3 regions of the [Clostridium] hylemonae DSM 15053 genome follow, and region 2 is predicted to be linked to each of the others. Evidence: predicted binding sites of a transcription regulator. Region 2 holds the regulator's gene; each other region holds the start of a gene.
The links. The regulator Rex, encoded in region 2, represses fermentation and respiration genes when NADH is low (regulators of the CRP and FNR family bind a similar motif). The targets are predictions, from matches to a motif close to ATTGTTAANTANTTAACAAT.
Positions count from the first base shown of each region.

Region 1: pdxA (4-hydroxythreonine-4-phosphate dehydrogenase PdxA) is a predicted target of Rex. The motif match lies at 1,261-1,280, and genes of this name have one in related genera.
Region 3: LAJLEIBI_RS07705 (4Fe-4S dicluster domain-containing protein) is a predicted target of Rex. The motif match lies at 2,579-2,598, and genes of this name have one in related genera.

Region 1 covers NZ_CP036524.1:3,225,184-3,229,381, reverse strand. Annotated here, with positions in the region: gene LAJLEIBI_RS15250 (response regulator) at 1-323, shown strand, start outside; gene tpiA (triose-phosphate isomerase) at 393-1,175, opposite strand; gene pdxA (4-hydroxythreonine-4-phosphate dehydrogenase PdxA) at 1,487-2,506, shown strand; gene LAJLEIBI_RS15235 (four-carbon acid sugar kinase family protein) at 2,539-3,882, shown strand; gene LAJLEIBI_RS15230 (2-keto-3-deoxygluconate permease) at 3,904-4,198, shown strand, end outside.
Region 2 covers NZ_CP036524.1:1,777,749-1,781,946, reverse strand. Annotated here, with positions in the region: gene alr (alanine racemase) at 1-634, opposite strand, end outside; gene LAJLEIBI_RS08130 (bifunctional ADP-dependent NAD(P)H-hydrate dehydratase/NAD(P)H-hydrate epimerase) at 635-2,134, opposite strand; gene LAJLEIBI_RS08125 (redox-sensing transcriptional repressor Rex) at 2,256-2,906, opposite strand; gene LAJLEIBI_RS08120 (ABC-F family ATP-binding cassette domain-containing protein) at 3,060-4,198, shown strand, end outside.
Region 3 covers NZ_CP036524.1:1,671,716-1,675,913, forward strand. Annotated here, with positions in the region: gene LAJLEIBI_RS07695 (hypothetical protein) at 1-89, shown strand, start outside; gene LAJLEIBI_RS07700 (homocysteine S-methyltransferase family protein) at 117-2,501, shown strand; gene LAJLEIBI_RS07705 (4Fe-4S dicluster domain-containing protein) at 2,656-4,167, shown strand.

The sequences.
Region 1 (4,198 bases), 1.4 Mb from region 2:
AAGTGCTGCGCGGCGAGTTCGGGATCCTGGAGGCGGCAGACGGGCAGGAAGCGCTGGAGCACCTTGACTCCCGCGGGGATGAAATAGCGGCAGTTCTTTTGGATGTTATAATGCCTGTCATGGACGGGATTGAAATGATGAAGGAAGCCAGAAGCCGGAGCCTGCTGGAAAATATACCGGTAATCGCCATCACCGCCGAGAACTCCGCGGTTAAAATGCAGCGTATCAAGGACCTGGGTATCTGTGAGATCATACATAAACCATTTGACCCTTCTGTTATAAAAAACAGAGTCAATAATATGATCGAATTATACGAAATGTAAAATTGAGTAAAATTGGGGACGGGGGAAATCTAGATTTCCCCCGTCCCCAATTCGTTTTAACGTGTCCCTTTACAATGACTCAAATGTCTTTTTTGCATCGCGGATCAGTTTATCGAACTTATCTGCCTGCCAGGCGGCTCTGCCTGTGAACAGTCCGTCGATGGACGGCTGTACGATGAGGTCGTTCGCGTTGCCTGGATTGACGCTGCCGCCGTACAATACGGGGATGTCTGCTCCGGCGCTGCCGAAGATCTCCAGCAGTGTCTGCTTGATCACCTTGTGCATTTCTTCCGCATAGTCTGCCGTTGCCGGTGTACCGTTGACTCCGATGGACCACACTGGCTCATATGCGACCCAGATATTCGGAATCTGTGTTTTGGGTACATCGTGAAATCCGACTTTGAGCTGCGTGCGGAGCACTTCCGCGCTGATGCCGTAATTTTTTTCCTCTGCGGTCTCGCCGATGCAGAGCAGAGTTGTAAATCCGTGGTCAAGCGCTGCTTTTACTTTTTTATTTTCTTCCATATCTGTTTCGCCGAACACGTGTCTTCTCTCGGAATGTCCGATCATGACGAGGTCAAGCCCGAGTTCTTTCAGCATGAGAGGAGAGATCTCTCCGGTAAACTGCCCCTCATCTTCCCAGCACATATTCTGTGCCCCGAGTTTTACGTATGTACGGTCCACATTTTTTGTGGCGCTTTCCAGCGTCGTGTAGGAAGGGATAATGAAAAGCTCGATTTCATCACGGCTGATATCCTTTGTGTACGCTACGAGATCTTGAAGGTACTCCACGGTATCGTGAATATTCTTGTACATCTTTAAGTTACTTCCAAAATATAATTTTTTCTGCATGACTGCCTCCTTGTGCGAATCTGATGTAAACTGATCTGTAATCTGAGTCTATTATATATGATAATACGTGAAAACGCAACTTTAAACCGTGAAATAATTAACAAAACGAAAAAACGAAAGCAAACGAAAAACATATATAAAAATCCGGGTTAAAATGCACAAAACAGTATTGTTGAAAATATGTAAATGTACTGAAATTACAAAAAACGGTTGCATATCAAAAGAAACGAATGTAATATGAAGTCATAAAGAAAGAAAAACGAAAAACAAAACAAAAACATAAACGAAAGTAAACGAAAGGAATGAAGAAAATGAGCGAGCAATTCAAACCAGTGACAGCAATTACCATGGGGGACCCGGCAGGTATCGGACCGGAGATAGTAGTAGGCACGATGCTGAGCAAAGAGATCCACGAGTGCTGCAAGCCATTTGTGATCGGAAGCAGGGCGATCATGGAGAAAGCGGCCAAAGTGCTTGGCAAGGAGCTTCAGTACAATTTGATCTCAGATCCTTCCGAGGCAAAGTACGAATACGGCGTTGTAGATATAATGGAGACCGGCGATTATGACACGGATTCCATTGAATGGGGAAAAGAGCAGAAGCTGGCAGGCCAGATGGCGATCGACTGGATCATGAAGTCCATTGAGCTTGGGCTGGCCGGGAAGATCGATGCAGTGTCCACATCACCGATCCACAAAGGTGCAATCAAACTCGTTGGCGTAAAAGAACCGGGGCACACAGAGATTTACCAGAACGCGACAAACTCCCCGTATGCACTGACGATGTTCTCCTGCCACAAACTGAGAGTATTTTTCGTCAGCCGTCACATGTCCCTTGTGGACGCATGCCACTATGCGACCAAAGACGTGATCCTGGAAAATGTTATCAATATCGATAAAGAGCTCCGCAAAGTAGGAATCGAGAATCCGCTTATCGCGGTTGCGGGATTAAATCCGCACAACGGAGACAACGGTCTGTTCGGGACTGAAGAACTGACAGACATCGGACCGGCGGTAGAGGCGGCGAAGGAAAAAGGAATCAACGCGGTAGGGCCTTGTCCGGCAGATTCTGTATTCAATATCGGAAAGTCAGGAAAGTTTGACGCTATCCTTTCTCTCTATCACGATCAGGGGCACATTGCCTGCAAGACACTGGATTTTGAAAAATCCGTGACACTCACCTTCGGCCTTCCTTTCATAAGAAGTTCCGTAGACCATGGCACAGCGTTCGACATCGCAGGTAAAGGCATCGCAGGTTCCATAAGTCTTATCGAATCTACGAAAGTAGTTGCCGAGTATGCTGCAAAACAGCATGAAAGAGAAGAAAACTAAGAGACTGTGTTTATAGAAAGAGAGGGATAAAGATGCCTTTAATCGGTGCGGTAGCTGATGATCTGACCGGGGCAACCACCACGGGTGTGCTGCTTGCAAGGTCAAAAGCAAGGACGGCGGTATTTTTCAATGAGGAAGCGGCAGAAAAAGCAGAAGGGCTGGATGAGCTGGATGCAGTTCTCATAAGCAGCAACAGCAGAGCGCTTCCGGCAAACGAAGCATACGAAAAAGTAAAGTCCGGAACACAGGCGCTTAAGCGCATGGGAGTTAAATATTTTACGAAACGTATCGATACGACGCTGCGCGGCGGAGTCGGGATCGAAGTGGACGCAATGCTGGATACCGCCGGAGAAGATGCGGTCGCAGTTGTAGTCCCGGCCATGCCTCAGTCGAGAAGAATACTCGTTGGAGGTTATTCCGTCATCGACGGTGTGGCACTTGTCAATACCCCGGTGGCACAGGACGTGCGCACCCCGGTTAAGGAAAATTATATACCAAGGCTGCTCTGTGGCCAGACAAAACGCAAGGTCGGCCTCGTGACGCTTGATAAAGTATTAAAAGGAGAAGAGGCGGTCAGGAAAGCGCTGGAAGAAGAAAGAAACGCAGGATGCGGCGTCATAGTAGTCGATGCGATCACGCTCGGGGATGTAGAAGAAATTGCGAAAGCGTGTATAGAACTTCGCTGGAATGTAGTGGCAGTGGATCCGGGCCCGTTTACGTCAAAGCTTGCTTTCCACCGCGGACTGATCAAGGAGGAAGAACCAAATGTTCCACCTGAGACTGATGAGAACGGCAAGACGGTACTTATCGCGGCAGGCAGCGCGACACCAGTCACAAAGAAACAGATGGAGGTACTCTGTGAGGACAAAAGACATGTCCGCATCAGCGTAGACCCGCTTCCCCTAATTGAAGGCGGCGACGCGGCCATGGACGAAGCGTTCAAAGCGGTACATAAAGCGGTAGAACTGATGGAATCCGAGACCCAGCCAAGGGCGATCCTCTTTGAGACAGCGCTGCACGGAGAGCTGCTGAATCTGGATGAAGAAGATAACAAGAGACATTATGCCGGCGGTATGAGCGCCAACAGAATCAACGCGGGACTCGGCACGATCATTTCACAGGTGCTTGAGCAGGCCGGCAGAGAGAAAGTAGCGGGACTTTACACAACAGGCGGTGATACGATGGTCAATGTTTGTTACCAGCTTGGTGTTGAGTGTATAGAAGTAATGGATTATGTCATACCGCAGACGGACGTCGGACGCCTGGTGGGAAGCTATGACGGACTCCCTGTCGTGGGAAAAGGGGGACTGACAGGCAACGATAATACAGCCTGTGACATTGTGAGCCGGCTGTTCCGTGAATCAGCAAGAAAATAACAATTTGGAGGAAGTGAGAAAATGGGAGAACAGACAACAGAAGTAAAGAAAACGAAAGACCTTGACCTTTTGAACAAGATGAAAAAGCTGCCGGGCGGACTTGTTATCATACCGCTTGTGATCGCAGTATTGATCGCGACATTCGTGCCGCAGGCATTCCAGATAGGAGGATATGTAACGGCGCTGTTCTACGAGGGAAACTCGGCGATGATGGGATTCTTCCTCATCGTGTGTGGTTCCACTATCAATATCAAGCAGGTAGGCATGCCTTTGTATAAAGGTGTCACGCTGACCGGTATGAAACTTCTGCTTGGAA
Region 2 (4,198 bases):
TGATTCCCGCACTGTTGGAGCAGTGGTAATACGTGAAGGCCACCCCTCTCTTTTCGAGTGTTTCCTTCATCCACACATAGTTCCTGATCTGCTTCCCGGTGAAAGACTTATCGATCTCATCCGCTTTCGCAAAATGTGTATACATGCCCTCCATGACGAGATTCGGCATTTTGCTGATGCGCTCTATGATGTCCGCCGCTTCTTCCCCGATCAGGAACCCAAGTCTTGACATTCCAGTATCAAGCTTAATATGAATATATGCCTGCTTTCCTATTTTGACCGCAAGCTCAGACACTTCGCGGGCCATTTCTTCGGTGTACAAAGTCATACGGATGTCGTGTTTTATCATATCCTCCCGCTGATCGGGGAAAATGCATCCGAGAACGAGGATCGGTTTTTCGATCCCTCCATGGCGAAGGACAACAGCCTCGTCAAGTGTGGCAACCGCAAATCCCCACATATAATCCTTCGGCGAGAGCATCTTTGCGATCTGTACCGCACCGTGTCCGTAACCGTCTGTCTTGACAACACCGAGCATCTTTGCGCCGTCCCGGACGTTATTCTTCATCATTTCTATATTATATTCCACTGCATCCAGGTCTATCCTGGCACATACTCTGTTATACGCTTTCATCTATCTGTCCTCCTCTTCCTTCATGGCTCTCCCTGTGTATTCGATCAGGTCAGAGGCCATGACACTGTAACTCCCCTTGTCACGGCTTGCCAGTTCTCCCGCCCTGCCGTGAAGATATGTCCCAAGCACTGCGGCGTCTGTCAGGTCCAGTCCCTGCGCGAGCAGACCGGCAATTATACCGGCGAGCACATCACCTGAACCGGCCTTGGCCATAGATGCATTTCCGGACAGATTCACATAAGGACGGCCTCCCGCAGGCATGGTAACTGTCCGGGCATCCTTAAGCACACACGTGACACTGTACTCTTCTGCAAATTCACGCAGTATCTCTATTCTGCGCGCTCTCAGCTGCGGAATATCTTTGCCTGTCATACGGGACATTTCTTTCATGTGGGGGGTGAATATAAAGTTTTCATGCCTCAGCCGGTCAAGATACTTCTTATGGTCTGCTATCAGATTCAGTCCGTCCGCGTCTATCACACACGGCACCTCCACATTCTCCATAACCGTCCTGAGTATCTTTCGTGATTTGTCACTCGTTCCGATCCCTGAACCGACACTTACGACATCAGCCCAGTTCAGGAGCTTTAACAATTCCACTTCATCGTAAAAGTCATATGTCCTGATGATGGCCTCGGGCAGCTGCGTCTGCAGTATCACGCGGTTATCCTCCGACGTATAGATCTGAACGAGTCCCGCGCCCGCCGTATACGCTGCTCTGGCATTCAGGTAAGCCGCCCCCGACATGCCCCTGCTTCCCGCGATGACCAGCACCCTGCCATAAGTACCTTTGTTGGAATCCGCCCTGCGCACCGGAAGCAGGCTTTTATACTCACCGCATTCATACGTAAATGCCGCGTCTTTTTCCTTTTTTATCTCTGACGTATCTATCCCTATATTGACTGTCACTGTCTTACCAGCATACTCTTTTCCCGGATATAATTCCATGCCAAGCTTCATCTCCTGGAACGTCACTGTCGCGTCCGCCCGAAAGGCAGTCCCCATGACAGCGCCGCTGTCCGCGCACACGCCGGACGGAATGTCGACCGCCAGCTTAAATCCCCCGGAGCGGTTCATGGCGTCAATAAGCTCCCTGCGTTTTCCTTCGATCTCACGGTTTAATCCGACGCCGAACAGTGCATCAATGACCACACTGTAGCTGTCTTCCCTGAATTCCGTAGTGATTGCGGCGCCCGTCTGCCTCAGCCGCTTTATCTGCTCCTTTGTCTCCTTTGTGCAGTGTTCTTCTTCCCCGCAGAGAACAGCCGTGACCCTGTGCCCTTTTTCTGTCAGCATCCTTGCGGCCGCAAAGCCGTCGCCGCCATTGTTTCCGGTCCCGCATACTACGCACACATTTGTCAGGTCCAGGCCGCTTTCTTCCATGTGATCCACACACCCGGCCGCGGCACGCTCCATCAGTTCCAGTGACGGAATCCGAAGCCGGCCGGTCGTATACTCGTCTGCGCGCTTCATCTGGGATGCATTCAGTAAATATTTCATACCTCTCACCTCCTGTTATTTTCCCGGAACCTTTTTCACCCAAAGCTCCCCGGTATATAAAAGAACGTGTAAAGACAAGCCTGTTCTTCACATGCCCATCGTTACACGTTTTTATACTTCCTTATTTTTTGCCGCTGTGCTCATCGTTGTAACGGCTGATATTGTAAGACAGCCTCATGAGGCTTTCAGACAGGTGAACATTCTCGACGATAATGTGGTCAGGCAGATTCAGATCGGTATGCGCAAAATTCCAGATCGCGCGCACACCATTTTCTACAAGCATGTTTGCCACCTCGATCGCCTTTTCCTTCGGAATCGTAAGTACGGCGATCTCTACATTATTATTCTGGACAAAGTCTTTGAGTTCGTCCATCATGCGTATCGGCACGCCTCTGATCGAAACACCGTTCAGCCTCGGGTTCACATCGAAAATGCCCTTTAAGATAAACCCTCTTTTTTCAAAAGCCGCATAATTGGCAAGCGCCTGTCCCAGATTACCTGCTCCGATGATGACAATATTGTGGTCTTCCTCCAGACCGAGAATCTTGCCTATCTCTGTATATAAATACTTTACATTGTAACCGTATCCCTGCTGTCCGAAACCGCCGAAATTGTTAAGGTCCTGACGAATCTGAGATGCAGTAACTTTCATTCTCTTGCTCAAATCGTTGGAGGAGATTCTTTCGACCCCGTTTTCCAGCAGTTCCCCCAAATATCTGTAATATCTTGGCAGCCTGCGTATCACCGCCTGAGAGATTTCTCTTTCTTCCACTAGCACTCACCTTCCTGTTACGTTCTAAAAAATATTATATAGAATTGTCACTTCAAAGTCAAACTTTTAGTTGTATTTTGTCCTATTTTCGATATAATGAATGGTAGCAGCGCCCGCTTTTGAAGCATTGCAGGCGCGGCGTGGGAGGAAGTTATGATACTGGCATGTCACGGAATAAGTAAAGCATTTGGAGAAGATGTCATCGTAAGAGATGCGTCTTTTCATATAGAAGACTATGAGAAAGCCGCCCTCGTAGGGCCAAACGGCGCCGGAAAATCGACCATACTGAAAATGATGGTCGGCGAGCTTCCGGCTGACGCCGGAGAAGTCATACTCACAAAAGGAAAGACGCTCGGCTATCTGGCACAGCACCAGGAAATGACAGGCGGCAATACTATATATGAAGAGGTGAGGACGGCAAAGGCGGATATCATCGAGACCGAACGCCAGATACGCACGATCGAACTGGAATTAAAGCATCTCGAAGGAGATGCTTTAAAAGCGCGCCTTGACACATATAACCGTCTGACCGCTGCCTTTGAGCGGGCCAACGGCTATGCCTATGAAAGTGAGATCACCGGGGTTTTAAAAGGTCTCGGGTTTGACGAATCGGATTTTGCCAAGAGCGTTGACACACTGTCCGGAGGGCAGAAAACCAGGGTCTCTCTCGGCAAGCTTCTTTTGACAAAGCCTGACATTCTTCTTCTGGATGAGCCGACGAACCATCTGGACCTCAACTCCATCGCATGGCTTGAAACCTATCTGTTAAATTATCAGGGCGCCGTACTTATCGTCTCACATGACCGTTATTTTCTGAACAGAGTCGTGACGAAGGTGCTTGAGATCGAACTTGGCACACTCTCCGTCTACATGGGCAATTACAGCCAGTATGCCGAGAAAAAAAAGATGATACGGGACGCGAAGCTGAAAGAATATATGAACCAGCAGCAGGAGATCAAACATCAGGAGGCAGTGATCGAAAAGCTCCGCTCCTTTAACCGGGAGAAATCTGTCAAACGGGCCGAAAGCCGCGAGAAAATGCTATCCAAACTGCAGCCGGTCGAAAAACCAAAGGAGACGAACACAGAGATACATCTGTCGCTGGAGCCGTCCTGCATCAGTGGAAATGATGTGCTGAGCGTGGAGCATCTGGGCAAGTCCTTTCCGTCCCAGCGTCTGTTTTCCGATGTCAGCTTTGAGATAAAAAGAGGCGAACATGTTGCCGTCATCGGTGACAACGGAACGGGCAAGACGACGCTTCTTAAGATACTGAACAACGTAGTGCCTGCCGA
Region 3 (4,198 bases), 110 kb from region 2:
CCGTGATGGGACTGAGCAGGACAAAGGAACCGTGTCACAGAAAAGGCTGTGAGGAGTGCGGGATGACGGACTGTCCGTACCGAAGATGAAAAAGACAAGGGCAAAGGAGAAAGTGAATGATATCGCAGAGACTTGGTAGAGAATTATTATTTTTTGACGGCGGAATGGGCACACTGCTTCAGTCGAAGGGACTGAAGCCGGGAGAATTGCCTGAGACGTGGAATCTGACCCACCGGGAAGAAATTATTGATATCCACCGGCAGTACGTTGAGGCAGGCAGTGACATTGTGCTGACAAATACGTTTGGCGCCAATGCGCTGAAATTCCATGATACAGAGTATGATCTCGAGGAAATTGTAACTTCTGCGGTCGGAAATGTGAGGGAAGCGGCCAGGACCGGTGTGAACGACGGACGCAGGGTGTACACGGCGCTCGATATCGGTCCTACGGGAAAGCTGCTGAAGCCGATGGGAGATCTGGGGTTTGAGGAGGCGTACGAGGCGTTTAAGGAGGTTGTGCGGTACGGGGAGGCAGCCGGCGCAGATCTCGTTCATATTGAGACGATGAGCGACACGTATGAGGTGAAGGCTGCAGTGCTGGCGGTGAAGGAAAACACGGACCTCCCGGTATTTGCCACCATGATCTTTGATGAGAGAGGGAAGCTTCTGACGGGCGCAGATGTGCTCTCCGTCGTAGCCCTGCTGGAGGGGCTTAGAGTGGACGCGCTCGGGATCAACTGCGGGATGGGTCCTGAGCAGATGATGTCTATATTGGATGAGATCATGAGATACACGTCCATACCGGTCGTCGTAAAGCCGAATGCCGGTCTTCCGAAGCAGCGGGAGGGAGAAGTGTATTATGACGTGGACCCGGAGCATTTTGCAGAGGCAATGTGCAGGATCGTGAAAAAGGGAGCGTGTGTGATCGGCGGCTGCTGCGGCACAACGCCCGCACATATCAAGGCAATGACCGAGCGGTGCGCGGGGCTTGTGCCTGCTGTGCCGACGAGTAAGAAAGAGACCGTTGTTTCCTCCTACGGGCAGGGAGTCGTCCTCGGGGACAGGCCGGTGATCATAGGCGAACGGATCAATCCGACAGGAAAAAGTAAATTTAAGCAGGCGCTGAAAGAACATGATCTTGATTATATTCTGAGAGAAGGAATCACCCAGCAGGAGAAGGGCGCGCATATACTGGATGTGAATGTCGGCCTTCCGGACATAGACGAAGTGTCCATGATGAGGGAAGTCGTCTGTGAGCTGCAGAGTGTCACGAGCCTTCCGCTTCAGATCGATACGGTAGACATAGAGGCGATGGAAGCGGCCATGCGCATATACAACGGTAAACCGATGGTCAATTCCGTCAACGGAAAAAAGGAATCCATGGATGCTGTATTTCCTCTGATCCAAAAATACGGCGGCGTAGTCATCGGACTTACGATCGATGAAAATGGCATTCCGGATTCCGCAGACGGGAGAGTGAAGGTCGCCGGAAACATCATCGAGGAAGCTGCAAAATATGGCATCGACAGAAAGGATATTGTCATTGATGTGCTTGCGATGACGATCAGTTCCGAGCCGGAAGGGGCGAAGGTAACGCTTGAGGCGCTCCGCAAAGTAAGGGAATGCTACGGCGTGCGCACGGTGCTCGGTGTCTCCAATATCTCCTTTGGCCTCCCGTTCCGTCCGGCGGTCAATGCAAACTTTTACACGATGGCTATGCAGAGCGGGCTGAGCGCAGGGATCATCAATCCATCCTCGGAGGACATGATGCGGTCTTATTATTCCTTCTGCGCACTCATGAACTTCGACCATAACTGTGAGCAGTATATTGCACAGTACGGCAGCCAGACGTCTGCGCCTGTGCAGATGTCGGAGATGACGCTTAAAAGCGCGATAGAAAAGGGCCTGAAAGAGGAGTCGTACCAGGCGGCTCTCCGGCTTGTGAAAGAGAAGGCTCCGCTTGAGATCATCAATGAGTATCTCATTCCTGCGCTTGACGTGGTCGGGAAAGGATTTGAGAAAGGTACTGTTTTTCTCCCGCAGCTGCTCATGAGCGCGGATGCGGCAAAGCTTGCATTTGCCGTGCTGAAAGAGGAACTTGCCAGAAGCGGGGAGAGCGCGCAGAAAAAAGAAAAGGTCATCCTGGCGACTGTCAAAGGGGATATTCACGATATCGGGAAGAACATTGTAAAAGTGCTGCTGGAAAACTACAGCTTTGATGTCATTGATCTTGGGAAGGACGTGCCGCCGGAGGAAATTGTCCTCAGGGCTGTCTCGGAGGATGTGCGCCTCGTCGGACTAAGCGCGCTCATGACGACGACGGTGGTCAGCATGGAGCGTACGATAAAGCTCCTTCGCAGGGATAAGCCGGACTGCAAAGTCATGGTGGGCGGAGCGGTGCTGAACGAAGAATATGCGGAAATGATCGGCGCAGATTTTTACGGGAAGGACGCGATGCAGTCTGTTTATTACGCGCAGAAGATCTTGCAGACAGCGGAGTAAGATGAGTACCGGCGCTGCCGTAGTCTAAGCGGGGAATAAATTGCGCTTCATGTTTTTGATTTAGTACAAGTGCGGTTGTTGACAGAAATTTAACGATTCAGTATAGTGGTGGAAGAAGTAAATTAGTGGAAAATATTCAGGAGGAAACTGCTTTATGATGAGAGGACTGGATACGACGGTCAGGAAGCTGAGAAGAAGAGTATTCGAGGAAGTTGCCAGACTTGGTTTTAAGGCGAATGCAGAGACGCTGAACGATGATATGGAGGCTATTCCTTATAAGATGGTAAATGAAGATACCGCGAAGTACAGGGAGAGTGTGTACCGGGCCCGGGCGGTCGTGCGGGAAAGGCTGAGACTGGCCATGGGGCTGTCTCTTCGGCCGGAGAATAAGCCGGTGCATCTGACCGCCGGCGTGGAATCCAGTAATATTTCCGACAAATATTATGAGCCGCCTCTCATGCAGGTGATACCTTCTGCCTGTGAAGCGTGTGAAGAGCGGGGATATGAGGTCAGCAACATGTGTAAGGGCTGCCTGGCTCATCCGTGTATGGAAGTCTGTCCGAAGGACGCTGTTTCCATGGTAAAGGGCCGTTCTTACATTGACCAGGAGAAGTGTATCAAATGCGGTAAGTGTAAGTCTGTCTGCCCCTATGACGCTATTTCAAGGAAAGAACGCCCGTGCCAGAAGGCGTGCGGCGTGGGAGCGATAGAATCGGACAACTGCGGGCGCGCGCGCATCAACAATGAAAAGTGTGTATCATGCGGAATGTGTATGGTGAGCTGTCCGTTCGGCGCCATATCGGACAAGTCGCAGATATTCCAGCTGGCCCGCGCGCTTACAGAGGGGGATGAGATCGTAGCTGAGATCGCGCCGGCCTTTGCCGGCCAGTTCGGGGACAATATCACGCCGAGAAATCTAAAGGCCGCGCTTCAGGAACTGGGATTTTCAGAGGTGTACGAGGTGGCTCTGGGCGCCGACATCGGGGCGGTGGCGGAGGCACATCATTATGTCAATAAAGTGACAACAGGAGAGCTTCCTTTCCTTCTTACTTCCTGCTGTCCGTCCTGGGCCATGCTTGCCAAGAAGTATTTCCCGGATCTGATCGACCAGGTTTCACAGGAGCTGACGCCGATGGTGGCCACCGCCCGGACGATCAAACAGGAACACCCGGAGGCAAGGGTGGTATTTGTAGGTCCCTGCGCGGCGAAGAAGCTGGAGGCTATGCGCAGGACCGTCCGAAGCGATGTGGATTTCGTAATAACTTTTGAGGAGCTTCAGGCGATGTTTGACGCGAAAGAGATAGACCTGACCAAATATGAGGCGGAATCCTCCTTCCACAATGCGACCGGGGCCGGGCGCGGTTATGCGGTAGCCGGCGGTGTGGCGGAAGCCATCGAAAAATGTGTGAAGGAATACTATCCGGGCGTGGAAGTGAGTATTGAACACGCGGAAGGACTTGCAGAGTGCAAGAAGACGCTGGCGCTGGCAAAGGCAGGGAAGATGAACGGCTGTCTCATTGAAGGAATGGGCTGTCCGGGCGGCTGCGTGGCCGGGGCCGGAACGAACATCCAGGTTGTGAAAGCGCAGAAAAAGATAAAAGAGTTCGTGGCAGCATCCTCGAAACAGCTGCCGCCGAAAGAGTTAGAAGAAATAGAGCTGAAATAACAGCCAGGGACAGGGCAAAATGAGCTGGGGA